4 regions of the Staphylococcus pseudoxylosus genome follow, and region 3 is predicted to be linked to each of the others. Evidence: riboswitches for the same ligand, from Rfam matches in the RefSeq annotation. Region 3 holds a riboswitch; each other region holds the start of a gene.
What was found. Region 3 has a riboswitch for S-adenosylmethionine ahead of LG295_RS02040 (aminotransferase class I/II-fold pyridoxal phosphate-dependent enzyme). Riboswitches for the same ligand answer to the same signal wherever they lie in the genome.
Positions count from the first base shown of each region.

Region 1: it holds a riboswitch for S-adenosylmethionine, as region 3 does, so the genes downstream of both, LG295_RS00060 (alpha/beta fold hydrolase family protein) here and LG295_RS02040 (aminotransferase class I/II-fold pyridoxal phosphate-dependent enzyme) in region 3, are expected to answer to the same signal.
Region 2: it holds a riboswitch for S-adenosylmethionine, as region 3 does, so the genes downstream of both, LG295_RS10295 (methionine ABC transporter ATP-binding protein) here and LG295_RS02040 (aminotransferase class I/II-fold pyridoxal phosphate-dependent enzyme) in region 3, are expected to answer to the same signal.
Region 4: it holds a riboswitch for S-adenosylmethionine, as region 3 does, so the genes downstream of both, metK (methionine adenosyltransferase) here and LG295_RS02040 (aminotransferase class I/II-fold pyridoxal phosphate-dependent enzyme) in region 3, are expected to answer to the same signal.

Region 1 covers NZ_CP085024.1:12,914-21,167, reverse strand. The annotation lists gene dnaB (replicative DNA helicase) at 1-1,033, opposite strand, end outside; gene rplI (50S ribosomal protein L9) at 1,064-1,510, opposite strand; gene LG295_RS00070 (DHH family phosphoesterase) at 1,507-3,474, opposite strand; gene LG295_RS00065 (DUF2232 domain-containing protein) at 3,489-4,415, opposite strand; gene LG295_RS00060 (alpha/beta fold hydrolase family protein) at 4,720-5,688, opposite strand; SAM riboswitch class I at 5,749-5,848, opposite strand; gene LG295_RS00055 (AzlD domain-containing protein) at 5,980-6,309, opposite strand; gene LG295_RS00050 (AzlC family ABC transporter permease) at 6,306-7,007, opposite strand; gene serS (serine--tRNA ligase) at 7,336-8,254, opposite strand, start outside.
Region 2 covers NZ_CP085024.1:2,154,169-2,162,422, reverse strand. The annotation lists gene LG295_RS10335 (organic hydroperoxide resistance protein) at 1-61, opposite strand, end outside; gene aroD (type I 3-dehydroquinate dehydratase) at 214-933, shown strand; gene LG295_RS10325 (nitroreductase) at 1,000-1,539, shown strand; gene LG295_RS10320 (thioredoxin family protein) at 1,918-2,238, opposite strand; gene LG295_RS10315 (arsenate reductase family protein) at 2,380-2,736, shown strand; gene gcvH (glycine cleavage system protein GcvH) at 2,912-3,292, shown strand; gene LG295_RS10305 (toprim domain-containing protein) at 3,527-3,919, shown strand; gene LG295_RS10300 (thioredoxin family protein) at 3,916-4,215, shown strand; SAM riboswitch class I at 4,270-4,375, shown strand; gene LG295_RS10295 (methionine ABC transporter ATP-binding protein) at 4,461-5,486, shown strand; gene LG295_RS10290 (methionine ABC transporter permease) at 5,479-6,174, shown strand; gene LG295_RS10285 (MetQ/NlpA family ABC transporter substrate-binding protein) at 6,198-7,013, shown strand; gene LG295_RS10280 (VraH family peptide resistance protein) at 7,489-7,662, shown strand.
Region 3 covers NZ_CP085024.1:456,979-465,232, reverse strand. The annotation lists gene LG295_RS02055 (heavy metal translocating P-type ATPase) at 1-1,095, shown strand, start outside; gene copZ (copper chaperone CopZ) at 1,150-1,356, shown strand; gene LG295_RS02045 (D-lactate dehydrogenase) at 1,643-2,641, opposite strand; gene LG295_RS02040 (aminotransferase class I/II-fold pyridoxal phosphate-dependent enzyme) at 2,669-3,826, opposite strand; SAM riboswitch class I at 3,886-3,995, opposite strand; gene LG295_RS02035 (transglycosylase) at 4,204-4,950, opposite strand; gene LG295_RS02030 (PTS sugar transporter subunit IIC) at 5,476-6,519, opposite strand; gene LG295_RS02025 (6-carboxytetrahydropterin synthase) at 6,826-7,254, opposite strand; gene LG295_RS02020 (DUF488 domain-containing protein) at 7,392-7,745, shown strand; gene LG295_RS02015 (M23 family metallopeptidase) at 7,849-8,254, opposite strand, start outside.
Region 4 covers NZ_CP085024.1:1,203,692-1,211,945, forward strand. The annotation lists gene pckA (phosphoenolpyruvate carboxykinase (ATP)) at 1-1,177, opposite strand, end outside; SAM riboswitch class I at 1,344-1,456, shown strand; gene metK (methionine adenosyltransferase) at 1,566-2,762, shown strand; gene LG295_RS05825 (nuclease-related domain-containing protein) at 2,855-3,763, shown strand; gene LG295_RS05830 (aldo/keto reductase) at 4,051-4,887, shown strand; gene LG295_RS05835 (CrcB family protein) at 5,108-5,461, opposite strand; gene crcB (fluoride efflux transporter CrcB) at 5,458-5,823, opposite strand; gene LG295_RS05845 (hypothetical protein) at 6,047-6,352, opposite strand; gene LG295_RS05850 (transaldolase) at 6,631-7,344, shown strand; gene LG295_RS05855 (pentapeptide repeat-containing protein) at 7,562-8,197, shown strand.

The sequences.
Region 1 (8,254 bases), 440 kb from region 3:
AAATCTCAGAAACTTCTTGTTGTCTGTTATCTGAAAAACGTGAGCCACTACCTGAAATTAATTGTAAGTAATCAATAACAACCATATCTAATCCGTGCTCTTGTTTTAAACGACGGCATTTAGAACGAATGTCTGTAATCCGAATACCTGGTGTGTCATCGATAAATATCTTAGTACGGGACAGTTTGCCGACTGCTATAGTAAATCTATTCCAGTCTTCTTCAGTCATCATACCAGTTCTCAGGCGGTTTGAGTCCACGTTTCCTGAACTACAAATCATACGTGTTGCAAGTTGATCTGCACCCATCTCTAGCGAGAATATACCTACTGAAAAATGATCTTCATGTGTTGCAACTTTTTGCGCAATATTAAGTGCGAAGGCAGTCTTACCTACCGAAGGACGTGCTGCTAAAATGATTAAATCATTACGGTTAAACCCTGCTGTCATCTGGTCTAAATCTCTGTAGCCCGTTGGAATACCTGGAGTTTGACCACTGTTTTGATCTAATAGTTCTGCATTCTCATATACTTCACCAAGTACATCTCGAATATCCTTAAATCCATCACTTTCACGTGAGGATGATAATTCTAATATACGACGTTCAGCGTCGTTAAGTATCGTATCTAGTTCCAGCTCATCATTATAACCATCATTCGCAATACTATCTGCAGTTTGTATTAATTTACGTTTAGTTGCATGCTTAAAAACAATCTCAGTATAGTATTGGATATTACGTGTTGTCGGCACATTACTTGATAATTCTGCAAGATATTGAGGACCACCCGCTTCATTCAATCGACCCTCTTGTGTCAACTGATCCATAATGGTTACCACATCAATATCTCTATTATCTTCATTGAGGTTCATCATTGCTCTAAAGATGTGTTGATGTGCACCTCTATAAAATGACTCAGGAAGCAATACTTCCTGAGTTGTGTTGATTAATTCTGGATCTATGATAATGGCACCTAAGACAGACTGTTCAGCCTCATTACTGTGTGGCATTTGATTTTGTTCATACATTCCATCCATTGTGATTACACCTCATATCTCAATCCACTATTATTGTTCAACTGTGTGTACACGGATTGTACCTTCAACTTCTTTATCTAGTTTAACTGGTACGTTAGTGTAACCTAATGCATGGATACCGTTTGGTAAATCCATTTTACGTTTATCAATTTTAATGTTGTGTTGTTCTTGTAATGCTTGCGTGATTTGTTTCGTACTTACTGAACCAAACAATTTACCACCTTCGCCTGTTTTAGCAGACACTTCGACTTCAATTTCACTTAATTGTGCTTTTAATTGTTTAGCATCTTCAATTTCTTGTTGACGCTCTGCTTCAGCAGCTTTATTTTTTTGTTCTAATTGTTTTAAATTACCAGGCGTTGCTTCTATTGCATAATTTTTCTTTAATAAGAAGTTATTTGCATAACCTACTGGTACGTCTTTAACCTCACCTTTTTTACCTTTACCTTTTACATCTTGTGTGAATATTACTTTCATGCATTTTCACTCCTACTCATTTGTTCTGTTATAGCTTGTTGTAATTGTTCTATTGCTTCATCCACTGTTACATCTTTTAACTGTGTGGCTGCATTAGTTAAATGACCACCACCGCCAAGTGCTTCCATTGTTAATTGCACATTGACAGCACCAAGTGAGCGGGCAGACATACCTATTACATTTTCTTCTCTTCTTGCAATTACGTACGAAGCCTCTACACCATCTAAACTTAACAGTTCATCGGCAGCTTGTGCAACTGTAACAGGATGATAAATTTTATCATTCGAACCGTGTGCAATAGCCACACCATTTTCTTGTAATTTTACTGTTTGAATCAACTCGGTACGATTGATATACGTATCAAGATCGTCTTTCAAGAAATGTTGTGTCAATATTGTATCTGCACCGTGTGCACGTAAGTAACTTGCAGCATCGAAGGTTCTAGAACCTGTTCGTAGCGTAAAGTTACGCGTATCTACAATAATACCTGCAAACATTACTGTCGATTCTAAACGCGTTAATCGTTGTTCTGTCGGTTGATACTCAAGTAGTTCTGTCACAAGTTCTGCAGTTGAACTTGCATATGGTTCCATATAAACAAGCAATGGACTCGAAATAAAGCTTTCTCCACGTCTATGATGGTCAATAACCACTTTACGGTTAGCTTTATTTAAAATGTTCTCATCGATAACCATTTCAGGTTTATGCGTATCTACAATGACTAATGTTGTCTTAGATGTCATAATATCCCATGCTTCATCCGATGTGATAAAACGGTCTTTTAATTCTGGTTTTTCATTTACTGCATCCATAACACGTCGTAATGTTGGATCAATGTCAGAATCATTTAAGACGATATACGCATCTAGGTTATTCATCATTGCAAAACGTGACACACCAATTGCACCACCGATGGCATCTAAGTCAGGGCGTTTATGTCCCATGATGATAACTTTGTCGCCTTCCATCAGAATATCTTTAAGCGCATGTGATATAACACGTGCTCTAACACGTGTACGTTTTTCCATTGGGTCAGTCTTACCGCCATAGAAACGTACATTGCCGTTCATATGCTTGATAGCAACCTGGTCACCACCACGTCCTAGTGCTAAGTCTAGGCCTGATTGTGATAGTTCCCCTAAATCTATTAAATCTTCAGATCCTTCACCGACACCGATACTTAAAGTTAGTTGTGCACGGTAACCGACACTCTTTTCACGCAACTGACTTAAAATACTAAAGTTTGTTGCTTCTATGTTGTTTAATATATCTTGATTTAAATAAGCAACAAATTGATCTGAGCTGTAACGTTTGAAATAAATGTTATGCTCACTAGCCCATCTACTAATCACACGTGTAACCATCGAGTTAATCTCTGATTTTTGTGTGTCATTCATATTTTGCGTAATCTCGTCATAATTATCTAAGAACAATGTAGCAATAATCGGTTTAGAGTCTTCATATAGCTTATTTGTCTGTACTTCTTCAGTAATATCAAAGAAATACAATACATGTTCTTTTTCAGAATAACGTACGCGATAGTGGTACTCATTTTCAGAAATCTCAACTTCTTGTGTTTTTTCTAATTGCTTTAAGATATTAGGATATACTTCATTAACTGGATCGGAAATTACATTACGCGTTAAGCGTTCCGACATAAATTTGTTCATCCACTCTATGTTTTCATTTTCATCTAAGATAATCATACCGATTGGCAAATTTTTAATTGCGATATTATTGCCTGCCGAAATATGGCCACTTAGATTATCAACATAGCTATCTAGTTTCTGTAAAGCTCGTCTTACCATTATTGCTGTCCCTACAATAATAATCACTAATACAACTGTCGCTATGCCTGCAATGAGCTGGTTAAAAACAAACCAAACTACGACAAGTGCAATTGCTGTGAACGCCATAATAATAAATGGTAAAACTAACGCTTTTTTAGTGGATTGACGGTTCATTCTTCCACCTCAAATCATTTTTTAATGATACTTTTTAAGTTAATACACAAATCTATAACACCCAGGAGACTCACAATATGTGTTAGTGGCATTAAAGCTGTCCCTATAACCATGAATAACACAGAAAGTGCGGTTGGCATTGATTTTGCCTTTCCGAAAAAGTGAATAACACTTAAGCCCTGAATATACATACATAATGATAACACAATTTCAAAGTTTAAAACGATACTTTGGAAAGTCCCTGGTTGGCTCGAAAACATAACACAAATTAAGACGATAATATACATCCATAATAGTGAACGCTTCATTTGCCAAGCATATAACGGTTTAAATATTGGTGTAGCGATTTTGAACTTACGTAAAATTGGAAAAGTAATAATTAAATTGATTAAAATAAGTAGAAATACTGTAATAATGACATAACTTGGTAACTGAACTGACATCTGGCGGAAGCCTTCTTCCAGCATTTGCTTATATTCTGCAGTTCCCGCAATTCCAGAAACAACGTTATGCATGTAATCTTTCACTGGTTTTATCAAAACTGTAGAACTTGGTATTTTATCAAACGTTTGTAGTCCCATAAACGCAATTAACGAGAACATACTAATATATGTAGTTGTTATATAAAGTATGCGTTCTTTAGATGTACGTTCTTTTAATAATTGGCCAATAACAAAACTCACTAAGAGTATGATGACCATAGTGCTCAACACAAATATATTACCTAGTAACGTTGTTAATACCACTGTAATGACTGCTGTTAAACCAAATGATTCAATAGACTTATGCCATAAGATAATACCTGGAATTGTTGCAAAGATACCTAACACCAGGCCTAACGGAGGTAATATATGTAAAGCTAAAGCCACTACGATTAGCGTTAGTATACTAAGCACAGTTACTTTAGGATATATTTTTGAAAACAATTTCGCCACTCCCATACTATTTTTGACTATAACTATTATTTTAACCTCTTTAAAACTTTTATACAATTATTGGCAATCCAAATACAGAAGATAACGATATACTATACTTTCCATAATTATAAACGTATAAATAACTGAACTAATCAACACTTCATGGTATTACATTTTTAATGCTACTACTTTTAGTTTCATTTTATGCCACCACAACTTAAATAATTGTACAAAAAAAGGATGTACTATATATATGTCAGTCTACCCTCCCCTATCGAAAGTAGTCATATAGCTTCATCCTAAAAATTAATATAATAGAGTCGTTAAATCATTTTCTTTTGATTTTATATACTTTTAAAAAGTGATATAGATTAGGCGCCCAGTCATTAAAATTCAGTAAGAAACCATCATGACCTACGTTATCTGGTACAAAGAAATGTTTGTGATATTTAAAACGATTTCCCACGGCACGTACTAAGTCATCTGGATATAACAAATCATCTGTAAAGCCCATTGTCATTACTTTAGTGTCTAGGTTACTAAAAACTTCATCTACATCATTGCGTCCTCTATCTACGTCATGACTATCTAAGACGTCTAGGAGTGTTAAATAGCATAAAGAATCAAAATGATTCATAAATTTATTACCTTGATGTTTTTGATAGGTTACAACTTGATCTGGTGAGAAACGTTTATCATAACTTTTAGACGAACGGTATGTTAAAAAACCTAACTGCCTTGCGATACTCATACCCTCTTTATGGTCTAAATGAATAGCCTGTCTCGCTATCTCATTAAACGCACGACTATAGGATGATGTTTTATCTGTAGCTGCGAGAATCACTGCTTTTTCAACATCAAATTTACGATTATATAATAATTCTATTGCTTGCATGCCACCTAACGAACCACCGATTAATATGTTAATCCTTTCGAAACCTAATGTTTCAATTCCTAATTCTATAGCACGTACGATATCTCTTAACGTAAGTGTCTCAGGAAAGTTTGGATCTGTTAATGCAGAACTTGAACCATAAGGGCTTCCAATAACATTAAATGTCAAAAACTGGTAATCATTAATAGGCATATAACCACCGTCAATAATCCCTCTCCACCATCCAGGGTTTTCATTTGTACCATACGTTAAGTGATTACCTGTTAAAGCATGACAAACCACCACAAGTGGTTGCCCTTTTAAACCTACATGTTCATAACGTAGTTTTAAGTTTGAGATGAATTCACCTGACTCCGTTGTGAATGGTCCTAGTTCCAGTGTATCAACCGTATAATTCGTCATGTTTTACCTCCTACTTAGTAAAAAAACTCCTCACTCATAAAATAAGTAAGAAGTTAAAAGTTCTTATCATTCGAGTGTATCGATGGTATTAGCACCGTACTTTATAAGCCGGTTGCTGAAGCGTCTACGGGCCAAGTCCCTCAGCTTCTCGAAATAAGATTTGATTTTAATTGTATTAAAGATAAGCTCATTAATTCAGATAAAATTAAAGTGTTAATGTAATCTGAAATATCTTAATTTTCTAATTGTTTATAGTTTAACGGATAATATAACTTACTTCAATAGGATTGTTTAAAATACCCAACGTAACACTGCCATAATGATAATGCCACTAAGTATAGTGATTGTTAAGCTACGTGATATCACAGCAATAATAATAGTTGGGAGCATCGTTATTAAGAACGGCCCGTTAATGCTATAACCCATCACACCTTCTTGTTGCTCTATTAATCCATCGATGATTAATGCAGTGAATAATGTAATTGGTATAAATGATAGCCATTTAATAACACGTTCAGATAATTTTATTTTAGTTATCAAGATAAAGGGAATAATTCGTGTAAGCCACGTTACCACACCACATAACACGATAATTGTTAACACATGTATCGTCGTTGTCATCGTTCCATCACCACTCCAATCAACGCTGCAATAGTCGAAGCTAATATGATAGCTAAATATGAAGGCATAAACAAGCTTAAACTAAGCATCATTACAATCACACATATAATCAATACAAAATATATGTTTATCTTCGAGCGTCTAATCGACTCAAATTGTGAGACAGCTAAGAATATAAACATAGCGGTAATTGCAAAATCTAATCCTAGTGCTTCTGGTTGATGTATGTATTTACCAAAGACTGCACCAATCATACATGCAAATGTCCAAAAGACATATGCCGTTATATTTAATCCATGCAACCAACGATCATTTATCTTCTCACCTTTTAAATGTGGTGTAATAGCTACACCGAATGTTTCGTCTGTTACTAATGTAGAAAGACCAATCCTATTTAATAAACTATAGTTTTTATAACTTGGCGCAAGCGTCATGCTTAATAAAAACATTCTTGAATTCACAATGAATGTCGTCAATATAATTGCCGATATGGGCGTGCCAGAAATAACAAGTGCACAAATAATAAACTGTGCAGCGCCGGCATACACTAACAAACAAAGTAAAATAATTTCCAACATACTAAATCCCGATGCCACTGCAACAATTCCAAAAGACAGGCCAACACCAGCATAACCTAACAAAGTAGGAATACATGCTTTTACACCTTGTTTAAAAGTAACATGCGCCTCATTGTCCATTTTTCCACCCTCTCACCTCAAACGCTAAAAACAGTAAATCTATTCTAATATAATATCATAAAAATAATCAATAGTTTTAGAGGTAGGTTTGTGTGACGTAAGTCTAACGTTCGTCTTAAAAAGTTGTGAATAAAGCTATATAGATATTTCAGAATTTTGTGTTATTTATTAGACATCCCTTAAAAATTCCAGTTACTTCAATCAAATCAACTATTTTAATAGCGCATATTTTATGTATTTCTTACACCAACTTTTACACCTCCCCTACCCTCTCCTCTACATATAAAAAAGTGCGTAGCTAATACTTTAACTACGCACTTTAAATATTTTATTTAATAGGACGGATGACTGTTTTACCACCCATATATGGCACTAATGCTTCTGGTATTGTTACAGAACCATCTTCATTTTGATAATTTTCAACTATTGCAGCAAACGTACGTCCAACTGCTAATCCACTACCATTAAGTGTATGTGCTAATTCTGGTTTAGCATTTTTATCCCGTTTAAAACGAATATTTGAACGACGTGCTTGGAAATCAGTAATATTTGAACAAGAACTTATTTCTTTATATTCATTATAGCTTGGCAACCAAACTTCTAAATCATAAGTTTTACTTGAGCCAAAACCAATATCACCTGTACATAAAATAACACGACGGTATGGTAAGCCTAATTCTTCTAAAATTGCTTCTGCATGTTCAGTCATTTCATCTAAAGCCTGCCAAGAATCTTCTGGTTTTTCAAAACGAACCATTTCAACTTTATCGAATTGATGCAAACGAATAAGACCTCTAGTATCACGACCAGCTGAGCCCGCTTCACTACGATAGCATGCTGATTGAGCAGTGAATTTAGCTGGTAATTCATCCGGTCCGATAATTTCATTACGGTAATAATTTGTCAACGGTACCTCTGCAGTAGGTATAGTATATAATCCTTCTTTTTCAACTTTAAACAAGTCTTCTTCAAACTTAGGTAATTGTCCAGTACCATACATTGAATCAGCGTTAACTAATTGTGGTACCATCATTTCTGTATAACCATGTTGTGTTGTATGTTTCGTAATCATATAGTTCATTAATGCTCTTTCTAATTGTGCGCCCTCCCCTGTTAAGAAGACGAATCTAGCTCCAGATACTTTAGCTGCACGTTCAAAATTAACCATTTTTAATTCTTCTACTAAATCCCAATGTGCTTTTTCTTCAAAATCAAATGTTCTTGGTGTACCCCAACGTTTAACTTCT
Region 2 (8,254 bases), 1.2 Mb from region 3:
TTTGAACGTGACCATTACGTCCGCCTGTATTTGTTGCTTTCGTTTCATAATTTACTGCCATTTTATGACCTCCTTAAAAACTTCTAATTCATGTTTACCCAAGAAAAATGTTTTAAATCATTTCACAGAGTAATTTATATGTTTTTTAATTGTATTATTTTTAGAAATTGTTATACAATAATTTAAATATTACTAATAAAAGGAAGTTTAAACATGGCCAAAGTTGATATAGCTGTTACAATTGCACCTAAACGCGAACTCGCACAACATACAATTGAGGATTTAAAACAATATCAAGACGCCATAGATATTATAGAACTAAGAATAGATCAGTGGTCAGATTTTGATGAAGCATCTGTAGCAAAAATTGCTGAAGATATATACAATCTAAACTTAAATAAAAAATTGTTAGTAACCTATCGAACAAAGAGTCAAGGAGGAGAAGGTCAATTAGCAAATGATAAATACTTGAATGTGCTAGAGACAATAATCCTATTAGATTATGTTGATATGATAGATATTGAATATGAAGAAGGGACGCCTATAGAAAAATATCAAACATTGATAGAATCAGCTCATCGTGAAAATCTAGAAGTTGTATTATCGCAACATAACTTTAAGAAAACACCTAAATTGGAAGTATTAAAACGTTTATATTATAAAATGCATCAACTTGAACCAGATTATTTAAAAGTAGCAGTTATGCCTCATGATAAACAAGATGTTCTAAATCTATTAAATGCAATGTCTGAGACTGCAGACACAGTTTCGCAACAAGTTGTTGGTATAGCGATGTCTAAGCTTGGATTAATTTCAAGAACTGCTCAGGGATTGTTTGGAGGCTCGGTTTCGTATGGCTGCTTAGACGATCCAAAAGCACCCGGTCAAATTCATGTTGAAAAATTAAAACAACAAATTAAATTATACGAGTAGTTTGAAAATAGTGGTCGCCTGATTTATAATTGAAAATAATTATCACTAACGAAAGGGCGATAATCAATGGAACTACAAGATGCAATTGCACATCGTAGAAGTATTAAAGTTTTTAAAAGAGATATGACTATAGATGATAACGCTCTATATCAAGCGATACAGCAAGCGACAGATGCTCCTAATCATGGCATGAGAGAGCCGTGGAGAGTGGTTCATATTGCTAAAGATCGCTTAGGTCCTATGAGTAAACAACTCTCAGAGGTTGCATTCCCTAACTTAGATAAAAAACAAGAAAATCATTATGATACTGTTACAAATCTTGGTGGCATGCTTGTCTTAATTCTAAAAAGAGATCCAAGACAACGAGAAGATTTAGAGAATCATATGGCATTTGGGGCTTTTGCTCAAAACTTAATGCTATTATTACATGAAGCGGGTATTGGTACATGTTGGAAATCACCGGCATATATATTCACCCCTGAAATAAGATCAATATTTAATGTGAAAGATGATGAACAACTTGTAGGTTTCTTGTATCTCACAGATTTACAGGATGAAATGCCACATAGAAAGCGTCATACGGATCAAGTGATAGAAAAGTTTTAAAGTGATTTTAGAATGGGCGTTCGAAATCAAAAGTAAAATTTGACTTCGAATGCCCATTCTTAATTTTTATAATGATGTACATAAATATTAAAAAGTTACGTTGGTATCTCTTGGAAATATGATTACGGCTAATTGGAGGACTTTATCTGAGTTAAAGTTGATGTTCATACATAAATCTCCCTAACTTAAAACTGATTGTCTGAGCTAAAGCTCAGGCATAAGAACCACTAACTCAATAAATTGAGAAGTGGCTCTATAAAGAAGTGGCTCTATAAAGCAGAGGTGCTTTAAAAATGCTACACTACAATGATTAGGGCTGGAACAATTCATTTGTCCCAGCCCATCAAAATGAGATGAAATATCTCATTTATTAATCGATTATTTAAATGTTTCAGCTAAAAATGCTTCTACTTGCTCTGGTGATTTCGCATTAGCTGAGTGTAAGTGAGCTAATTTTTCTCCGTTTTTAAATACTAGTAAGCTTGGTATACCCATCACATCGTTGTCGGCTGCAACGTCCTCAAGTTCGTCACGATTAACTGTAAACCAGTCGTAATCATTGTATTTTTCTTGGATAGGGTCAATCCACATATCCATTGCTTTACAGTCAGGACACCAGCCAGCTTCGAATTTTACAATAACAGGGTTATCACTCTGTACAGTTTCTTTAAATGCATCATTTGTATTAATAGGTTTCATAATTTTCTCCTTTTTAAAAATATAATTAAGCTTATTATAACGAAAAATTTAAAGTTATAAAAAAAATTAGCTTATTTATTAGAGCGTTTTGGCAATAAATTTGATATATTAATGTTAACTAGTTATAGGAGGTACAGAATAATGATAAAATTTTACCAATATCCTAATTGTACTACTTGTAAAAAAGCGGCGAAATTTTTACAAGACTACGGTGTGAGCTTTGAACCAATCGATATAGTGCAGCATACGCCCACTAAAAACGAGTTTAAAGAAATTTTAGAGATGACAGATATCGATATAAATAAACTCTTTAATACGCACGGCGCTAAATATCGTGAATTAGGTCTTAAAGACAAAATGAGTGACCTTACTGATGATGAAAAGTTAGATTTATTATCAACAAATGGTATGTTGGTCAAAAGACCATTAGCTATTTCTGGGGACAAAGTTACAGTTGGTTTTAAAGAAGATCAATATAAAGCAACATGGTTATCTTAATTCCTCTCATGGAAATAGAGCAATCTCTGTAAGTTAAAATGATAAGTTGTGTTTGTAAACGCTTCATCTATTGTTGTGAAAACATTATAATAATATTAATATACTAAGAAATAGTTGATTGTATGGTATGCATATGGCATCATTAATATGTAAAATCATTTAGGAGGGGATTCTTGTGGCAGTACCGAGTGAATTAAAATATTCTAAAGAACATGAATGGGTAAAAGTTGAAGGTAATACAGTAACAATTGGTATCACTGAATATGCTCAAGGTGAACTTGGCGATATCGTATTCGTTGAATTACCAGAAGTTGATGACGAAATTAATGAAGGCGACACTTTTGGTAGTGTTGAATCCGTAAAAACAGTTTCAGAACTATATGCACCTGTATCAGGTAAAGTAGTTGAATCTAACGATGAGTTAGAAGATAGCCCAGAATTCGTAAATGAATCACCATACGAAAAAGCTTGGATGGTTAAAGTTGAACTAAGTGACGAAAGTCAATTAGATGAATTATTAACAGCTGAGCAATATTCAGAAATGATTGGCGAATAATATAACACTGAACTCCATGATATAACTGTCTTGGAGTTTTTTCATATCATTGAGGACTATTGGAGCGTTAGTAATTTTATAAGTCTAACGAGTTCACCTCAACTTTGAAAAATGATAAATTATGTTTGTAATAATAAGAAATATTTAAACTATGTAAATTATGTTTATTGTCACCAAGGATTGTGAAGAACTAAGTAGAAAAGATTTACTATCAACATTTAGAGGGTGGATGTCATGACGATACTGAACCAAGTAATTGTTGTCGAAGGAAAGTCAGACAAGAAGCGTGTCAAACAAGTGATTGATCAACCTATAGAAATTATCTGCACGAATGGTACAATGGGTGTAGATAAATTAGATGAAATGATCGATACTTTATATGACAAACAAGTGTATATTCTTGTGGATTCGGATGATGAAGGTGAAAGAATACGAAAATGGTTCAAACGCTATTTAAGTGAAAGTAGACATATAAGAGTAGATAAACAATATTGTGAAGTTGCTCGTTGTCCTAAACCATATTTATCTAGAGTACTAGAAAAACATGGCTTTATAGTAAAGGATGAGGAAAAGGTGGCGAAAGCAAGATTGGATTATATAGCTGAGAGGGTAAGTTTATTAACATGAATGTAACAAGTGAACAACGTGTTGACGTCAATAAATATATAAACGAAGATAAGTATCTTATCTTTGGCTACACACCAACATGTGGAACATGTAAGGTTTCTGAACGAATGCTAGATATTGCTAATGATATTTTGCAATTACCTACAATAAAAATGGACTTAAATTTTCATCCTGATTTTAGCCAATCATATGAAATTCAATCTGTACCAGTTTTATTAGTAATGTCAAAAGGTGAAGAGCAAAAAAGAATTTATGCATTTCAATCGGTGCCTTATTTGTTAGAAAATTTGAAATAGTTATTGACGAAATATTAGTACAATGGTAGGATTAAAAATAATTAAATAATGAAACTCTTATCACGAGAGGTGGAGGGATGTGCCCTATGAAGCCCGGCAACCGTCTTTAATAGAAATGGTGCCAATTCACATAAAGTTTTAAAACTTTAGAAGATGAGAGAAGCGATTTTGCTTTCTCTATACTTCGGTGAACATAGAGGAAGCATTTTTTAATTGAAGGATTAGCAACACAAGGAGGAAACAGAATGATTGAGTTAAATCAAATAGTCAAAAAGTACAAAACGAAAAAACAGGACGTACTGGCTGTAGATCATGTTGATTTAAGTATTCAATCAGGCTCGATTTTTGGAGTAGTTGGTTTTTCAGGTGCGGGGAAAAGTACTTTAATTAGACTTCTAAATAACCTCGAACAACCGACTTCAGGAGACGTCATTATCGATGGAGATACAATTGGTAAGCTATCAAAATCACAGTTAAGAAAAAAGCGTCAAAAAGTGAGCATGATATTTCAACATTTTAATTTACTATGGTCTCGTACTGTATTAAATAATATTACATTTCCATTGGAAATAGCGGGCGTGCCTCGCCGTGAAGCAAAACAACGGGCAAAAGAATTAGTAGAACTTGTTGGGCTGAAAGGTAGAGAAAGTGCATATCCTTCAGAGCTATCAGGCGGTCAAAAACAACGTGTCGGCATTGCGCGAGCGTTAGCAAACGAACCAACTGTATTGCTTTGTGATGAAGCGACAAGTGCATTGGATCCTCAAACAACAGATGAAATTTTAGAATTATTATTGAAAATTAAAGAAGAAAGAAATTTAACAATCGTGATTATTACGCATGAAATGCATGTTATTAGACGCATATGTGATGAAGTGGCTGTTATGGAAAACGGTCGTGTGATTGAACAAGGTCAAGTTTCCACAGTCTTTGAAAATCCACAACATGCAGTTACAAAACGTTTTGTTAAAGATGATTTAAATGATGATTTTGATGAATCTATTAGTGACTTAGTCTCACTTAATAAAGATGATTATGTTGTACGTTTGAATTTCACAGGGAATAATGCCACGGAACCTCTCGTGTCGTACATAACAAAAACGCATAATATCGATGTGAACATATTAGAAGCTAATATTAAACATACAAAAGATGGTTCGCTTGGATTCTTAGTGATTCAATTGAGCGATGTAAATTCAGAAAAATTCGAAAAGTTCAAAAGTGATTTAGAAGCACAACATGTGTCAGTGGAGGTGTTAAGACATGGGTAATTCATTGAGTGACATCCTCCGCGAGATGTTTACAATGCCAAACGTCAGCTGGGACGAAGTTTGGTTAGCGACATACGAAACAATTTATATGACAGTTATTTCGACAATTTTTGCCTTTATATTAGGCTTAATATTAGGTGTATTGCTCTTTTTATCAGCAAAAAGTAAATCACCTATAGCGAGGGTTTTCTATACGGTTGTTTCATTTATAGTTAACTTGTTTAGAGCGATACCATTTATTATTTTAATCTTATTATTAATTCCATTTACAAGTTTAGTATTAGGCACGATTAGTGGTCCAACTGGAGCATTACCAGCTTTAATTATTAGTGCGGCTCCATTCTATGCCAGACTTGTAGAAATTGCATTTAAAGAGATTGATAAAGGTGTTATTGAAGCGGCTTGGTCAATGGGTGCTACTACTTGGACTGTAGTCAAAAAAGTACTTTTACCTGAAGCGATGCCAGCGTTAATTTCAGGTATTACTGTTACAGCGATTGCTTTAGTAGGTTCTACTGCAGTGGCCGGTGTTATTGGTGCCGGTGGTTTAGGTAACCTAGCTTATTTAACAGGTTTCACTAGAAATCAAAATGACGTTATTTTTGTTTCAACAATTTTAATCCTTATTATAGTGTTCATCATTCAATTTATTGGTGATTGGGCTACTAATAAAATTGATAAGAGATAATCTTAAAAAGGGGGACTTTTTATATGAAAAAATTATTTAGTTTAGCTTCTGTAATTATATTAGCGCTTGTTTTAGCAGCTTGTGGGAATAGTGGAGGTAGTGAAGATAAAAAAATTACAGTAGGTGCTTCTCCAGCCCCTCACGCTGAAATTTTAGAAAAAGCCAAGCCATTATTAAAAGATAAAGGCTATGATTTAAAAATTAAAACAATCAACGATTATACAACACCGAATAAATTATTAGATAAAGGTGAATTAGACGCAAACTTTTTCCAACATACACCTTATTTAAAAACTGAGAAAAAAGATAAAGGATATAAAGTAGAATCAGCAGGTAATGTTCATTTAGAACCAATGGCTGTTTATTCTAAAAAGTATAAGAGTCTAAAAGATTTACCAAAAGGTGCCACAGTTTATGTTTCTAATAATCCAGCTGAAGAAGGCCGTTTCTTAAAATTCTTCCAAGATGCAGGATTAATTAAAATAAAAGATGGCGTGAAGATTGAAGATGCTAAATTTGATGATATCGTAGAAAACAAAAAAGATATCAAATTTAATAATAAACAATCTGCAGAATACTTACCGAAAATTTATCAAAATGAAGATGCGGATGCTGTCATTATCAACTCTAATTTTGCAATCGATCAAAAATTAAGTCCTAAAGATGATTCTATTGTATTAGAGAAAGCTAAAGACAATCCTTATGCCAATTTAATTGCTGTTAAAGAAGGACATAAAGATGATAAAAAAATCAAAGCATTGATGGAAGTATTACAATCTAAAGAAATTAAAGATGAAATCAATAAAAAATATGATGGTGCCGTAGTACCAGCTAAATAATAGCGAAATATTTATTATCCTCTTTAGCGTAATGGCTAAAGGGGATTTTTGTATGAACTTTGTCAAAGAACCTGTAAAAATAAAAAAGCACTAACTATTCATTAGGATGAGTAGTTAGTGCTTTTTTGAGATTTTGAGTATTTAGTAGAGGTGTTTAAGTTATATCCCTAATTAATTAAACTATTTAAAAAAGACAACAATTTTAGTTTTATCTACTTTATTACGTGTTATCATTGGATTATCAACAATATTGAATAGATGCCGTTTTGATACTTGAGCTATTTCCAGATTATAGATATTTTTTAATAGTTTAATTTTACAATTAGCACAGTTATCTAAATTAAAATATGAATGAATCAGTTCATTGAATTTTAAATGGTAACTACAAATATCTTGAATTAAAATTTAAATTAGTGGTTTTATTAAAACGCATCTTATTAATAAATTACTTTTAAATATTAAGGAGTGGATTGAAATGAGTCTAAAAGAAATGTGGGATTACTTATTAAATAAAAAGTGGCGTACTAATGATGTATTGACGATTATAGCCTGTATGTTTGTTGTAAGTATGGTTACAACGCCATTGGTTGGGGTGCCAGTTGGTGCTATCGTCTATTTACTTTGGTTTGATAAAAATTACAAAAAATAGGTTGAAATTAATGAGTATTTAGATTTAATAGTAACGGAAAATGTAATAAAGTATTTCCTATTAGTTAAGTTTGAATTGAACAATTCTAAGGTGTAAAATATAATTAAGTTTCAATTAATATATTTGCTAAGTTAGATGTTCAAGGTACTACTGTTACTTTGAATATTTAATGTTATTAGTTTCAAATTGTTAATTTTAACTGTAATGGGAGAGCTTAAAATAATTAGAGGCATGAATCTTCTTAAATCTCTATTTATGGATATATTATATGAATGAAATATCATTTTCGCTATTGATATTTATCATTATTAAACCCGACAATTATGTTATATGCATTTTCATTGCAGTCATAGATGAAAACGTATATAAGTTTTGTGTCGGGTTTTATTTGTGATACTTCATTTGATAAAAATTGAATAAAACTTCCCATGAGCTAGAGTTACGGAGATCAATTTTTTACAATAATCATTTTGCTATATAAATATAATGTGCACAAAGATATTTAGCAGTAATTTTAGTATTTCTTCCTGAAATTTTAACAACAACTATAGATAGTTAAATACATAAAAAACCGAGACATAATTAATGTCTC
Region 3 (8,254 bases):
GTACGCCAAGGTCAATTTGAGCCTGCCTTAGTAGCAGCAATTGCCGTAATGGTTATTGCTTGTCCTTGTGCACTTGGGTTAGCCACTCCTACTTCTATTATGGTAGGCACTGGAAAAGCTGCCGAAAACGGTATTTTATTTAAAGGTGGCGAACATATTGAACGTGCGCATCAAATCGATACCGTAGTCTTAGACAAAACGGGAACAATCACACACGGAACACCTGTAGTCACAGACTTTGATGGCGATAATGAAGCATTACAATTATTAGCTAGCGCTGAAAAAGCTTCTGAACACCCACTCGCAGAAGCTATCGTAAATTATGCAAAAACAGAACAAGTTCATTTATTAGAAGTTGATGACTTCGAAGCGGTACCTGGACGCGGCATCAAAGCTATGATTGATGGAAAATCTTTATTAGTGGGTAATCGTAAATTCTTAGCAGATCATCAAGTATCCCTTAATAGTTCTGAGCTACAATTGTCTCAATTTGAACAATCAGGTAAAACAGCTATGTTAATAGCGATTGATCAAAAATTACGTGGTACAATCGCAGTAGCCGATACTGTTAAAGATTCTACTAATAAAGCAATCCAACAGTTACATGATTTAAATATCGAAGTTGTCATGTTGACTGGAGACAACCAACGTACAGCAGAAGCCATTGCTTCACAAGTTGGTATAGATTCAGTCATTGCACAAGTGTTACCAGAAGAAAAAGCGGCTAAAATAAAATCATTACAAGCTAATAATAAGACCGTAGCCATGGTTGGGGATGGCGTAAATGACGCACCAGCCTTAGTCCAAGCAGATATTGGTATTGCTATTGGTACAGGTACAGAAGTTGCCATAGAAGCTTCTGATATTACCATTCTTGGTGGCGATTTGTTACTCGTACCTAAAGCAATCACAGCTAGTAAATCGACTATCCGTAATATACGTCAAAACTTATTTTGGGCATTTGGTTACAACGTTGCAGGCATTCCTATTGCTGCACTAGGGTTACTTGCACCATGGATTGCTGGTGCTGCAATGGCTTTAAGTTCTGTAAGTGTTGTCACTAATGCACTTAGATTAAAACGCATGAAATTATAATTAAAATTTGAGATGATTCATATGAATATTATTATTTTTAAGGAGGTGATTAATATGGCAACTGAAACAATTAAAGTAGAAGGTATGAGTTGTGAGCACTGCAAACATGCAGTAGAAAGTGCATTAACAAATTTAGATGGTGTATCAACAGCTAATGTTAATCTTGAAGAAGGTAATGTTAAAGTTGATTTTGATGATAACAAAGTCACAACACCAAACATGCACGAAGCAATAGAAGATCAAGGTTATGACGTAAAATAATATATTAAAAACACGTCAAATATAAGTATCATCGATAACACGACTGAATAAGATTTATTAGCCATATTCTCAAAATAAAATGGCTAGCACATATATAATGTCTCGGTTTCCACTCAGTGTGATAGCAGTTGCTGACTCGATTGAAAAAGCTTGTCTAAAAGCTTTTTCAACTCTTGTCATCACTGCCAGGGGTAGGACAATGAAATTCTTTTTGAAAAAATTAGGTTTCTGTCCTGCCCCTTTTATTTAATATTTTACATTTTAAATATACATCATTGCTTCTTTATTAATTCACACGTAGTTTAGTGTCACCAGTCTCAATAACATCAATTGTCGCATCTAAAGCATCGACAATGAGGTTTTCAACGGCAGCATCTGTATAAAAAGCAATATGAGGTGAAACAATAACATCTTGTCGTTCGATTAATTGCTTTAATACTTCATCCTTTAATTCAGAATGTCGTTGATCACTTGGAAACAATCCCTTTTCCCCTTCATATGTATCAAGTGCTGCTCCTTTTAAAACACCATTATCCAGTGCGTGTATTAGCGCACTCGTTTTTACAATGGCACCTCTTGCACAATTGATAAATACTGATCCTGGTTTAAATTCATTAAACAGTGCATCATCAAATAAATAATCACTATCCTTACTTGCAGGGATATGAACCGTAACAATATCCGCTTCTTGCACAGCTTCATTTATGCTATTAGCATACGTTAAAAATGACTTATAGCTTTCATTAGGGGCAATATCATAAGCAATAACTTCAGCTCCAAAGCCTTGTGCAAATATCTTAGCAACAATTGAACCGATACGACCAGTCCCTATAACAGCAACTTTCAAGTCTTTAATAGAGCGTGATAAGATAGCTGGTTGCCATCTAAAATCATATGAAGCTGTTTTTTGTTGAATATCATTATAGTTTCTGACCAAATTAAGTGCTTGTGACACCGTATATTCAGCAATAGAATGCGGTGAATAAGATGGCACATTAGAAATAATCAAATCATATTTTTGAGCTAAATCAAAATCATATATGTCAAAACCAGCACTTCGTTGCGCAATTTGCTTAATTCCAAATTCATGTAACTTGCGGTATACATCTTCACCAAAAGGAATTTGCTGTGATATCGAAACACCATCAAAACCTTTTGTACGATCGACGGTTTCTGACGAAAGTAATGCTTCATCTAAATCGACAGTCACATTATGCTTTGTTGACCATGCTTTAATATAAGGTATATCTTCTTCTCTTACTCCAAAAATTTTAATACTTGTCATAAGTTAATCACTCCGATCATATTGATTCTATTCATAAAGGTGCTTAAGCGATTGTATCCTTTCTGCAGCTTCTAGTAACGATGCATCATCTAAAGCTAAAGAAATACGTACATAATGTTTGCCATGTTCTCCAAATGGTATACCTGGCGCAACAAGAATTGACTGTTCTTGTAATAAATAATCAACAAAACTTTCTCCATCAAAGTTTTTAGGTGTCCGTAACCATAAGAAAATACCACCTTTCATTGGCTCAAAAGGTATATTTGCTTGTTGTAATTTAGCTTCAAACTCATCTCTACGACGTTTAAATGTTAAATTTTGTTCGTCTAGAAAATCATCATAGTTATTCAAAGCGTATGTTGCTGCGTCTTGCAATGCACCAAACATACCTGCGTGCGTATGTGATTGATATTTCTTTAATGCTTGTATGATGTCTTTGTTTCCAACAGCAAAGCCAACTCGAAATCCTGACATATTATAGCCTTTTGATAATGAAAATATTTCTATTGCTAAGTCTTTTGCTCCTTCTGCTTGCAATATACTAGGATTTTTAGCATCAAAGCCAAAGGCACTATACGCAAAATCATGAACAATCTTTGTTTTTGTTCCTTTAAAACGCTCAACCGCTTCCTCAAATATTGATTTTGTAGCAACTGAACCTGTCGGGTTATTTGGATAAGTCAAATAAACTAAACGTGTATTGAGTAATGTTTTTTTGCTTATTTTGTCCCACTGAGGCAAATAATAAGGCGGCTCTAAAACGAGCGGTTGTGGTTGTGCATCAGCAAGTAACACCCCCGCTTTATAATCCGTATATCCTGGATCTGGTAGTAACACATTTTCTCCTGGATTAACGATACATGTAGGTAAACCAACAAGACCATTTTTAGTGCCATATAAAATACATACTTCATCTTCTTTATCTAATGCAACTTGAAATTGTCTCTGATAAAAATCTACTATTGCTTGCTTAAATGAGTCTTTACCATGGAAAGCAACATACTTTTGATTATCAGGCTGACGCAGCGCATCAGCAAAACAGTCAATAATTCCTTTGGGCGTTTCACCATCAGGAATACCTACAGCCATATTAATTAAAGGTAAAGGACCATGTTCTACTTTCTGTCCCATTGTTTTTGCAAAATAACTATCTGGTATTTGTGCCAATCTATCTGAAATTGCCATAAAAGTCCTCCTATTAAAAAAACTATATGCCGACCTGTGTGGCATATAGTTACACATGTCACCTATCTTTCAAGCATTCATGCTTGTTGGAAGTAGCACAGTACTTTTATATCAAAGTCTGTTGCTGAAGCTTCATAAGGCCAAATCCCTCAGCTTCTCTGGATAAGTTTATTTTAAATTACTATTAATTTTATCAGAATATTCACGCTTGTCAATCTACTCTCGAAACAAAAATGTGACATCAAAATCTCATAGAATAATAAGATCTCGATGTCACTCACATTAAAACATCAAATAAAATAATAAAACCCGGAACATAAACGTCCCGGGTTGTTCAATCTAAGATAACTAAATATTTCTATTTAGTTATTTAGATCCTACCACCATCCATTAGAAGCACGGAAAGCCATAGCTGCTTCCATTGAACCGTAACGGCTTTTACCGTAATTAATCATACCTTTAGTTTGGCTTGCTACTGAACCAGTTCCCCATGATTCTTTAGTTTGACCTAAACCTCTGTAACCAGCTGGGTTAACAGCATTTGGGTTACCACTTGATTCAGGCATTACAATTGAATTCCACATAGCTTCTGTCCCACCTGCAGCTATGAATTGAGCTTTAACTGATCCACCAGTTGATGCAGCTGATGTTTGAGCAGCTTTGTAAGTTTTAGTTGCAGTACTTGTTTGAGCAGTTTGAACACTTGTGTTTGAAGAAGCTTTAGGCGCTTCAACTGCTGCTACTGGAGTATTGCTTGATTGTTTTTGAGCACTTACTTCACTAGCTGAAGTTTCGTTAGTATTTGTAGTTGCTTGAGTAGTTACATCTTGTACTGTGTTAGAAGTTGCACTTTGAGCACCTGTAGCTGTGTAATTCCATGACCAAGATTGACCATTTGAAGTGAATGTATATTCATTTCCACCTAAAACGAAGTTATAGTTATACGCGCCAGCGTGTAATGGTTTTTGGTTTAATTTTTCAGGATTGTTTTGAGCTAAATCAGCTAAATGCGCTTTGTCGATATTTTCTTCTGAAGCGTGAGCTTGATTGTGGTCTGCTGTTGTTGCATATCCTGTTACACCTAATGCTACTGCTAATGATGATGCTAAAACTGTTTTCTTCATAATTAAAAAATCCTCCAATTAAAATCTTTTTAAGTAAAATTATATTTTCGTTAAATTATTTATCGTATGTGCTGAAATCGATTAATTTTTATGTTTTATTTTTTCGCCACAAATAATATAACACATATTTCGCCTATTTATATTACACTTTCATAACAAAACGTTACAAAAGAAAAGATACTTTGTAACATTGAAATACTACTGTTTTGTTTTGTAATGCATAATTCTTTCGTTGTTTTCAAAATATATTGTGCATAGTACTGTTATATTAATCTTTATACGTTTATCATCGAACACGCTCACATAGTCTGAATTATTACAGCAAATCTTTTTGTTACACAACTGTAAAATAATAAATGAACAAAAAAATTATATTTTGGAGTAAAACTTGCAATTTTTTTTGTCTAAAATCAAAAAAGACCACTGTTTTGTGGCCTTTTAATATACTTTATTATTTTATTCAACATTCAAAACATTACATTATATTACAAAAATAACTATACATTTTAAACATTATATATCATTTTACGCTAAGAATTTGAAAATTTCTCTATCATATAATTTCAATGTTTTCATATAAAATGTATTGATCAAATACCCCATTACAAATGGAACTACAAAAAACGCAATAAATACATATATTAAGTTTAATAATATTGAATGTTCCATAAATCTAAACGCACTTATTGGCCCAACAAGCCCAATAATTCCAAAACCTGCTGATTCTTTTGTTCCACCAATTCCTATGAGTGCACCAACAAAACCAGTGATTAGTGCATTTGAGAAAATTGGTAGTAAAATAATAGGATGTCTTACCATATTAGGTATCATCATTTTCACACCCCCTAAAAAGATTGTCAGAGGTACACCTGCTCTATTTACTTTTAACGTGCCTGCAACTAATGCACCTTCACATGCCACAATTCCAAGTGAAGCAGAACCAGCCGCTAAACCGCTAATACCTATAGCTAAAGCAGTTGCTACAGTTGATATAGGTGAAATAATTATAAAACTAAATACTAATGCAATAAGCATAGACATCAATACTGGTTGCAATTCTGTAAATGTATTAACTAAATTACCAATACCAGTTGTAATCATTTGGACATATGGTAATATAAGCACGCCAATAAAGCTGGCTATCACACCGACAATAGTCGGCAAAATAATTAACGTTAAACTACCAAATCTTTCTCCAACGACTAATATTAAAAAAACAGCAATTGCTGCAGTGATCATTGTGTTAATAAGATCTCCAACACCTACAAGCATCCAAGCACCATCTTTAAATTGCGCTGCGCCACTGCCTACAAAAGCAGAACTCGCCACAACAGCCGTTGCTAAAGGTGATAAACTGAATCGCATTGCTATAAGTGCACCAACTAATAACGGTACAGTAAATTGAATACTTTCTACTATTTGTAACAATGTTTGAAAAATCTGGTACTTAGGCGCGAAAAGTTTGAATAGTTCTCCTAAAATAGCATTAGGTATTAACCCTGCTACTATGGCAATCGCTACACCAGATAGTACATTATATAAAAATTGTTTGGGACTTACTTTAATCATAGAAGTTCCTCCTAAGCTGAAATAAATACTAATATATCATATTTTCTTAATTTTCAGAATATTGTTCCTGTATTTTTCTCAAATATTTTTATATTAAATTAACAACTAAAATTGAATAGCCACAATCAAAATATTACAACATAAAAAAGTAGATAACCGAAATCTCAATATTAAATCCGATTTCGGCTACCTACTTCAATATATAATTAACACGTTTTTATAATATACAGGATTGTTTTAGCATAACGCTATATTTATTCTAATGTTATCAGTTCAAGGAAACGTTAATAACACAAATTTTCAATTTTACTGTTTCATTAAATTTGCTGTTAGTACAAGCCCTTGAGATGCCGTTTCAAAAAATTCCAATTTTTTTAATTGGCTCTCCTTAGGCAATCTTTTTTCAAATTGTTCCCATATCCATATAGCAATATTTTCAGCAGTTGTATTCATTTCAGGTAATGTGTCATTTACCAACTGACCATCTAAATACGGTTCAATTTCTTTTTGGTATAATTTATCTACTTCATTGAAATCTAATGCCAATCCATATTCATCTATATCTGATAAAATTTCAATATTAAATTGATATGGTTGATTTTCTAGGTCTTTATGCACAGTATTTGTAAAATAAATTCGATTATCACAAGTGAATTCATAATAATTCTTTATCAAAACTTGGCCATTACGATATTTAAACTGCCCAGGTGGTTGAATATGATCAAATTTAGTCATTACGCTCACTCCCATCGTCATTTTTATTAATATACCCTTTTATATAACAAGTACATACTGATTCATCAATGTTTTTTATTCAATCTTTAAAGGTAAAGATAAAACTAATTAGGTAAACATTGGAGGAGATTTTTTACATGGCGATATACATTCAAAGAATTTATGAAGACAAACAGCAAGAAGGTTTACGAATACTCGTAGATCGCGTATGGCCAAGAGGTATAGCTAAGGACGATGCGAATTTAGATCATTGGATAAAAGAAGTTGCGCCAACTTCTGAATTAAGAAAATGGTTTAACCATGATCCCAAGTTATATGCTGCTTTTAAAGAAAAGTACGAGAAAGAACTTCGCGAAAATATTAACCAAAAACAAGCATTTGAAGCATTGCAGAATAAAGTTTCTGAGACTGATAAGGATACCATTTTATTATTTGCTGCTAAAGATCAAAAACATAACCAAGCTGTTGTACTTCAAGCATTATTACAGTAAACAACTATAATTAACATAAACAAACGTAAAACTACCGCTTATCCTATTAGCACTTTAGGATAAACGGTAGTTTTTTATAATGATGTTATCATATACACTCTAGTTATTTTAGTTCATATAGGCTTTTCTCACCATCTGGTAATTTTCCAACAAAATCTTTAGGATCTTCTGCAGAGTCATTACCGATACCACCATTCATTCTCTGAAAATGAAGGTGAGACCCGGTCGTTTGTTCTCCCGTATTACCAGAAAGTGCAATTACATCTCCCGCTTGTACATTGTCTCCTACTTTAACTTTAAATTGATTTAAATGCATATACCATTGGTGATACTGTCCGTTCGTTTCAGCTATTTGCACTACTTTGCCACCTAAGTCATTCTCAAATGTGCGAGTAACCTTGCCATCTGTTGCGGCTTTAACCGGTGTATCTTCAGGCAAATCATAATCTATCCCATAATGTTTCCCATCAAAACCGCTAAACTCATATTTACCAAAATTTTCTGTTTCT
Region 4 (8,254 bases), 750 kb from region 3:
AGAATGAAGGTTCTGGCTCAGTTATACCACGTTCTGTACCAGCTAATTTAGCAGTGAATCCACTCAAGAAATGATACATTGCTTGATCTTTGGATAGTTTTGAAATAGGTGGTAGAACACCGAAAGCATCTGCAGTTAAGAAAATAATTGTATTAGGGTGAGCTGCTTTAGATGGCGTTACAATATTTTCAATGTGGTTGATTGGGTAAGCTGCACGCGTATTTTCTGTGTATTGATTATTATCGAAGTCAACGTCACCATCTTCGTCAACGATAACATTTTCTAAAATAGTACCATATTTAATAGCGTCATAAATTTGAGGTTCTTTTTTATAAGAAAGGTTAATTGCTTTAGCGTAACAACCACCTTCAATGTTGAAAATACCATTTTCATTCCAACCATGTTCGTCATCGCCAATAAGTTTACGTGTTGGGTCAGCGGATAGTGTCGTTTTACCAGTACCAGAAAGGCCGAAGAATAAAGCAACGTCACCTTTGTCTCCAACGTTAGCTGAACAATGCATGCTCATAATGTTATCTTTAGGTAGTAAATAGTTCATTACGGAGAAAATACCTTTTTTCATTTCACCAGCATACTCAGTCCCACCAATGAGGATCACTTTATGTTTGAATGATGTGATGATAAATGTTTCTGAGTTTGTGCCGTCAATTTCTGGATCGGCTTTAAAATGCGGTGCTGAAATAATTGTGAAGTTTGGTTTGATTTCTTGTGCTTCTTCTTTTGAATTAGGGCGTATAAACATATTTTGAGCAAATAGATTATGCCACGCTAATTCATTTACAACAGTTAATTTCAATTGTGAGTCGTGATCACTACCAGCATAACCATTGAATACATATAGTTCATCTTTTTTGTCTAAATAGTTTAGAACCTTATCATATAAATTTAAAAATGTTTCTTCCTCAATCGGTTGGTTAACATTTCCCCAGTCAATATCATCTCTATAAGATGGCTCATTTACAATAAACTTATCTTTTGGTGAACGACCTGTATATTTACCTGTTCTAGCGTTAATTGCACCTAATTCGGTAAGTTCGCCTTCATCATTATCTAAAATCTTGTTATACAACTGTGTTGTAGATAATTGAAATAATGAAGATTTTTTGTCTAAAATACTTTCAATTTTGTTTGTATAAGTGTATGTATCTACAGCCATACTAATCCCTCCAACGCTATTTAGTTATTGTAAGCCTTTACAATTACAGAGTATAACACATATATATCAATAGTCCATACCAATTTAAAAGGAATTTTAAATAAATATTAATAAATGTAAAATTGACATTATATCGTTGATTCTGTACTATAGGACTTAACGGATTCTCTTATCCTGAGTGGCGGAGGGACATGGACCCAATGAAGCCCAGCAACCTCTTCTTAATACGAAGAAAGGTGCCAAACCGTTTGCAGACAAATATCGTCTGAACGATAAGAGCGAATGGACGTATAAGGGCCTTCTCTCTATTTATTGATAGTGTAGAAGGCTTTTTTAATGAGCTCAACAGAGAGAGAATTTTCGTAATTTAAAACTAAAGGAGCAAATTATGACTTACAATAGAAGATTATTCACTTCAGAATCAGTAACAGAAGGGCATCCAGATAAAATAGCGGATCAAGTATCTGATGCTATATTGGATGAAATATTGAAAGATGACCCAAACGCACGTGTTGCTTGTGAAACGACAGTGACTACTGGCATGGCGTTAATTTCAGGAGAAATATCAACAACAACATATGTTGATATTCCGAAAGTGGTTAGAGAAACAATCAAAGAGATAGGCTACACGCGTGCTAAATACGGTTATGATAGCCAGACAATGGCAGTATTAACGGCAATTGATGAACAGTCACCAGATATCGCTCAAGGTGTCGATACAGCATTAGAGTATCGTGAAGACGCATCAGAAGAAGAAATCGAAGCTACAGGAGCGGGAGATCAAGGTTTGATGTTCGGTTATGCTACGAATGAAACGGATACATACATGCCTTTACCAATCTTCTTATCGCATCAACTTGCGAAACGCTTATCAGATGTACGTAAAGATGAAATATTAAATTACTTACGTCCTGATGGTAAAGTACAAGTAACTGTGGAATATGATGAGCAAGATCAACCACATCGCATTGATACGATTGTCGTGTCAACACAACATGCTGAAGATATCGAATTAGCACAAATTCAAGATGATATTAAAGAACATGTTATTTATCCAACAGTGCCAGAAGCACTTTTAGATGAGAACACTAAATTTTATATCAATCCTACTGGTCGTTTCGTTATAGGTGGACCACAAGGTGATGCAGGGCTTACTGGACGTAAAATAATTGTTGATACGTATGGTGGTTATGCACGTCATGGTGGGGGATGCTTTAGTGGTAAAGACCCAACTAAAGTTGACCGTTCTGCTGCTTATGCTGCACGCTATGTAGCAAAAAATATCGTTGCTGCTGAATTAGCAGACAAATGTGAAGTACAACTTGCATATGCGATTGGTGTAGCTGAGCCTGTTTCTATTTCTATAGATACATTTGGTACAGGAAAAGTTAAAGAAAATGAATTGGTTGAGGCAGTTAGACAACATTTTGATTTAAGACCAGCTGGAATTATTAAAATGTTAGACTTGAAACACCCTATTTATAAACAAACTGCTGCATATGGCCATTTTGGTCGTACAGACGTATTATTACCATGGGAAAAGTTAGATAAAATTAATTTATTAAAAGATACAGTTAAAGCTTAACTAGAACAAAAGTTTTTTAACTTTACTCTCGAATGCTATACGTTTATCTATTATAATTAAGTTACTGAACACATAAAGGAGCGTTTTTTGTTATGAATTCATTTGGACCATTAGAGATTGGTTTAATTGTGGCAATTGTTGTAGCAGTAATTTGTTTCATTTTATTTATCATTGCTTTGAAAAGTAAGAAGAAAGCACAACAAAAGGTAGAAGAACAATACAAAACCAGAGAACAAAAACTAAGCGATGAGCATGAAGAAGAACTAGAAAAAGAAAGAATAGAAAATAAAAAAACAGTAACAAAGCAAAAAGAAGAATATAATGCTACAGTTAATTCGAAAAATAGAGAAATTGATGCATTGAAATTATTCTCTAAAAATCAAAGTGAATATGTAACTGATATGAGACTTATTGGTATTCGAGAAAGATTAGTAAATGAGAAAAGAATTCGTCCAGAAGATATGCACATTATGGCTAATATATTTTTACCTAAGAATGAATTTAATGATGTACAGCGTATTAGTCATTTAGTACTTACGCGTACTGGTTTATATATAATTGACTCACAATTATTAAAAGGTCACGTATACAATGGCGTGAGTGCTGCACAATTTAAAGAACAACCAACAATGGAGCAAGTTTTTAATGCGTTGGATCTTGATAGACAAGAACCACAAACACTTGTATTAGATCAAAACGAAGATGAAAACTCATTATCTTTTGTTAATTATACGACTCATTTGAATGATATTGAGAAACTAGCGGGTGATATTCAAACTGAATTGAATTTAAAATTCACACCAACTACCATTTTATATTTCAATCCTAAAAATGAGGGTGATGTAACAATTTCAAACTATGCGCAAAGTTCAAATACCAAAGTGTTAGTTGGTCCAGAACAATTGGATGAATTCTTCAATAAATTCGTCTTCCATGGTCGCATTCAATATAACGTTGAAGATTTACAACGTGTTATGGATGAAATTGAATCATTTAACTAAAGAAATAAATTTCATATTTTGAGAATAAATCATGCTATGTAGTATAAACTGTCAACAAAAGTATTTAGACTTTTGTTGACAGTTTTTTTGGACTATAAAATTTTAAAAATATAATCTGATACAGCCTGACTATTTAATTTAACTATAAATTAAATAGGTGATTGATGACATATGCTATAAAGAATTTCAAAAATAAGAATGAATTGTAAACATATAGGCATTTTTATTTATATATTTGGGAATATTGATTAGTATAATAAATAACAAAATAAAAAGGGGATTTTAACTTGGAAAATATTACATTTTACAATGGGAATGAAATGCCGATTGTTGGATTGGGCACATTTCGCGTGGAGAATAATGATGAATGTGCAGCATCAGTAAAACATGCGATTGAAAACGGCTATACACATATTGACACAGCAATGATTTATGAAAATGAAGATAAAGTAGGTCAAGGTATTGCTGAAGGATTAGCTTCAACAGGATTAAAAAGAAGTGACCTATTCATTACTTCTAAATTATGGCTTGATGACTACGGTCGACAAAATGTCGCTAATGCATATGAAACAAGTTTAAACAAATTAGGTTTAGACTATTTAGATTTATATCTAATGCACTGGCCTGGAACTGATGAAGCACTGATGATTGATACTTGGCAGGGTATGGAAGACCTTTATAAAAATGATAAAGTGAAAAATATTGGTGTAAGTAACTTTAATATTGAACATTTAGAAGCATTATTAGCACAAGTTTCAATTAAACCAGTAATAAATCAAGTAGAATTCCATCCATATCTATTACAATCTTCTTTAAATAGATATCTGGAAGTTCAAAATATTCATATGGAGTCATGGTCACCATTAATGAATGCACAAATTTTAGAAGATAAAACAGTAAACGCAGTTGCAAAGGAAGTAGGGAAATCACCTGCTCAAGTAATCATTAGATGGAATATTGAACATGGTGTTGTAGTAATTCCAAAATCGGTTACTCCGTCTAGAATAGAAGAGAATATTAATGTATTTGATTTCGCATTAACAGCTGAACAAATAGAAAAATTAGATAACCTTAATGAAGATCGTAGAATTGGACCAGATCCTGCAAAATACAGTGGTCATTAAAGAATTATATAAAATAGTATGATTACTTAAGTGTTAATAATTAAATTAATGAGTTAATGATATATACTCGTTAACTTTGATTTAGTTGAGTTTATGATATAGTATGACAAGACTAATGAAATTGTCATTAATAAGTATGGACAATGTACATGACATAAAAAGCCACAAAAACATTAAATTGTTTTTGTGGCTTTTTATAATGCACTTTTTAGGTTTTTCGTTAAAGTATGTAACCTAACAAACAGGCTAAAAAGGAAACGCCGTATTGTAGTACAGAATAACTAATGAAATAAATGATTTTCTTTTTAGTCATTAATAGTTCGACGAGTTCAGATGATAAAGTAGAAAAGGTAGTAAGACCGCCTAAAATACCAACGATTACAAAGGGGTCAATCCAATCTAACTTAAGTGACGAGCCTAATAGAAAACCAATGATAAAGCTACCAACTATATTAACGAAAGGTGTTGCAACTGGTAATATACTACTGAATTTGCGATTACAAAAATTAGTAATAAAACCACGGATGACTGCACCTATGCCACCACCTAACATGATTAATAAACAGTTAATCATGAGATACGCGCCCCCAATCTAACGCCAATATAGCATAAACAAATTCCTAAAACATAACTACTGATTGCGTAAATTGTAACAGCTAAATAAGCTTGCTGCTCGAATAAATGTATAAGTTCAAATTGGAATGTAGAAAAGGTAGTCATTGCACCCAATAAACCTGTAGTAATGCCTTTTTTTAAAAGTGGATTATTCTTGTAATATTGTAAAGTTAGCGTCCCTAGAAACCCCATTAAAAAAGCGCCTAAAATATTAGCGATAAATGTACCAGTAGGAATTGTAGAATTAACGCTCATAAATGAAAAAAAATATCTCAGTAGTGCACCGACAGCGCCTCCGACAAAAATATATAAATATTGCATTGTTGGCATGCTTCCTTTCTTAAAATCAGTGTAAGTTTTAGCAACATGGTTATCGCTATTAAAGCTTAATTATTGTTTTATAATATCAAATATAACTAGAGATTTAGAATGTATTTATAATTGTCCGAATTGTATAGACATATGCATAACATTATTAAATCAAAGGTTCACTTTAACCATAATAACAGAGGCTAAGACATCAATTGTTGTCCTAGCCCCTTAATTAGAATATTATGCCAAATGTTGATAGAGAAGCAAGAATATGAATAACAATTACGATTAAAATAACGTATGGTAATATCTTACTTGCTTTTCGTATCCAATCTGATTCTTCATGTAGATGTTTGATTGATTTATCAGCAAAGATAATGGAAATTATTAAAATGATAGCATTTATAATACTACAAACAAATATTAATTTTATCATCGAATTAAAATGCATATTTAATAGAGGGTTTCTTGTATTAAAATAAAAACTAATAATAACCAATAAAGTAGATAAATAAAAGTAAAGTTTTGAACGTGCCATTTGTACCTCCTAATGCAATTCATTTAACAATAATACCATAAATTTACAAAAAACTAATGCAATTTATATTTATATAGTATAATAACATATTGAATATATGCTTATGTAGGATTAGTTCTCTTATATAAAAAACTTTAATATTACTGTAAAAATATTCTGATTTTAAGCAAAAAATTAGAATTAATTCTTTATAGGTGGTATAACTAAGTTGTATGGTTAATAACCGTTATCAAATAATTCTTTGTTGAATTATTTAATCAAGTCAGGAGGAATAAGTAATGGCAAAATTAAATGTTGAAGTATTTGCAGATGGTGCAGATATTGAAGAAATGAAAGCAGCTTATAAAAATAAACAGGTTGATGGTTTTACTACTAACCCAAGTTTAATGGCAAAAGCAGGTGTAACCGACTATAAAGCTTTCGCTGAAGAAGCTGTTCGCGAGATTCCTGATGCTTCTATCTCATTTGAAGTATTTGCAGATGATTTAGAAACTATGGCAAAAGAAGCTGAAATTTTAAAACAATATGGTAGTAACGTATTTGTTAAAATTCCAGTTGTAAACACAAAAGGTGAATCAACTATTTCTCTAATTAAAAAATTATCAGCAGAAAATGTTCGTTTAAACGTAACTGCTGTTTATACTTTAGATCAAGTTAAAGAAATTACAGATGCTGTAACTGAAGGTGTTCCAACTTATGTATCAGTATTTGCTGGCCGTATTGCAGATACAGGAGTTGACCCAATTCCTATGATGAAAGAAGCTGCTGAAATTACACATAGTAAAGACGGCGTGAAATTATTATGGGCTAGTTGTCGTGAAGTAATTAATGTTATACAAGCTGATGAAGTTGGCGCTGATATTATCACATGCCCAGCAGATGTAGTTAAAAAAGTAAACAACAATCTTGGTCGTGACATTAATGAACTCTCAGTTGATACAGTTAAAGGATTTGCAAAAGATATCCAAAGCTCAGGCTTATCAATTCTTTAATTGTAAAAGTAAATTGAGTTTTAATTGTAATTTAAATATAACTAAAAAAGACCTGGACATTTATTAATCTAATGTAATGTCCAGGTCTTTTTTATACATTAAAAATATAAAGTTTTTAAATATATCTGATATACTGTATATTATAAAATTTCTGGCTAATTCACTCCTTGTACAATGTAATGATGCATGCAATGATTAGCTAGGGAGGAGTGAAGTAATGAAGATACAGCCACCTAATATTAATGGTTATTTAGAAAAGAAAGAATTAACAGATGTATTTGATGAAGTTGATGATCTAATAGAATTAGCAGAAATCTCAAATTCATCACTGGAAGAAAAAATATTAGATAGGTTGTTAATATATGGATCAACAATCAAAGATTGTAGTTTTGCTAATTCAGATTTAGGGCGTGCCGATTTTACAGATGTTGTATTTGAAAATTGCGATTTTTCTAATTCTCAGATGGATTATGGGACGATTCATAGGGTTACTTTTAAAAATTGTAGAATGACAGGAACATTATTCAAAAATATGAGATTAAGCCATATTACATTTGAAGAAGTAAAAGCAAATTTTATAAATTTAGTAGAATCGAAAATTGATGCATTTAGAATCAATACAAGTGATCTAGAAAATGCTGAATTTCATAATACACTGCTTAAAAACGTGGAATTTTTAGATTCTAATCTAAATCATATGTCAATCTATCAAACGTCATTAAAAAGTTGTGATATAAGTAAATCGTTTTTTGGACATATCACTGTTGGAAAAGATGATTTAATAGGGTGTAAAGTATCGAGTGAACAAGCTATTCAAATTGCTAAGTTAATTGGCATCGTTGTCGTTGACTAAATATAAAGAAATAAATTAGTGATAAGACATATTTTTTTAAAAACCATCAAATTTAAT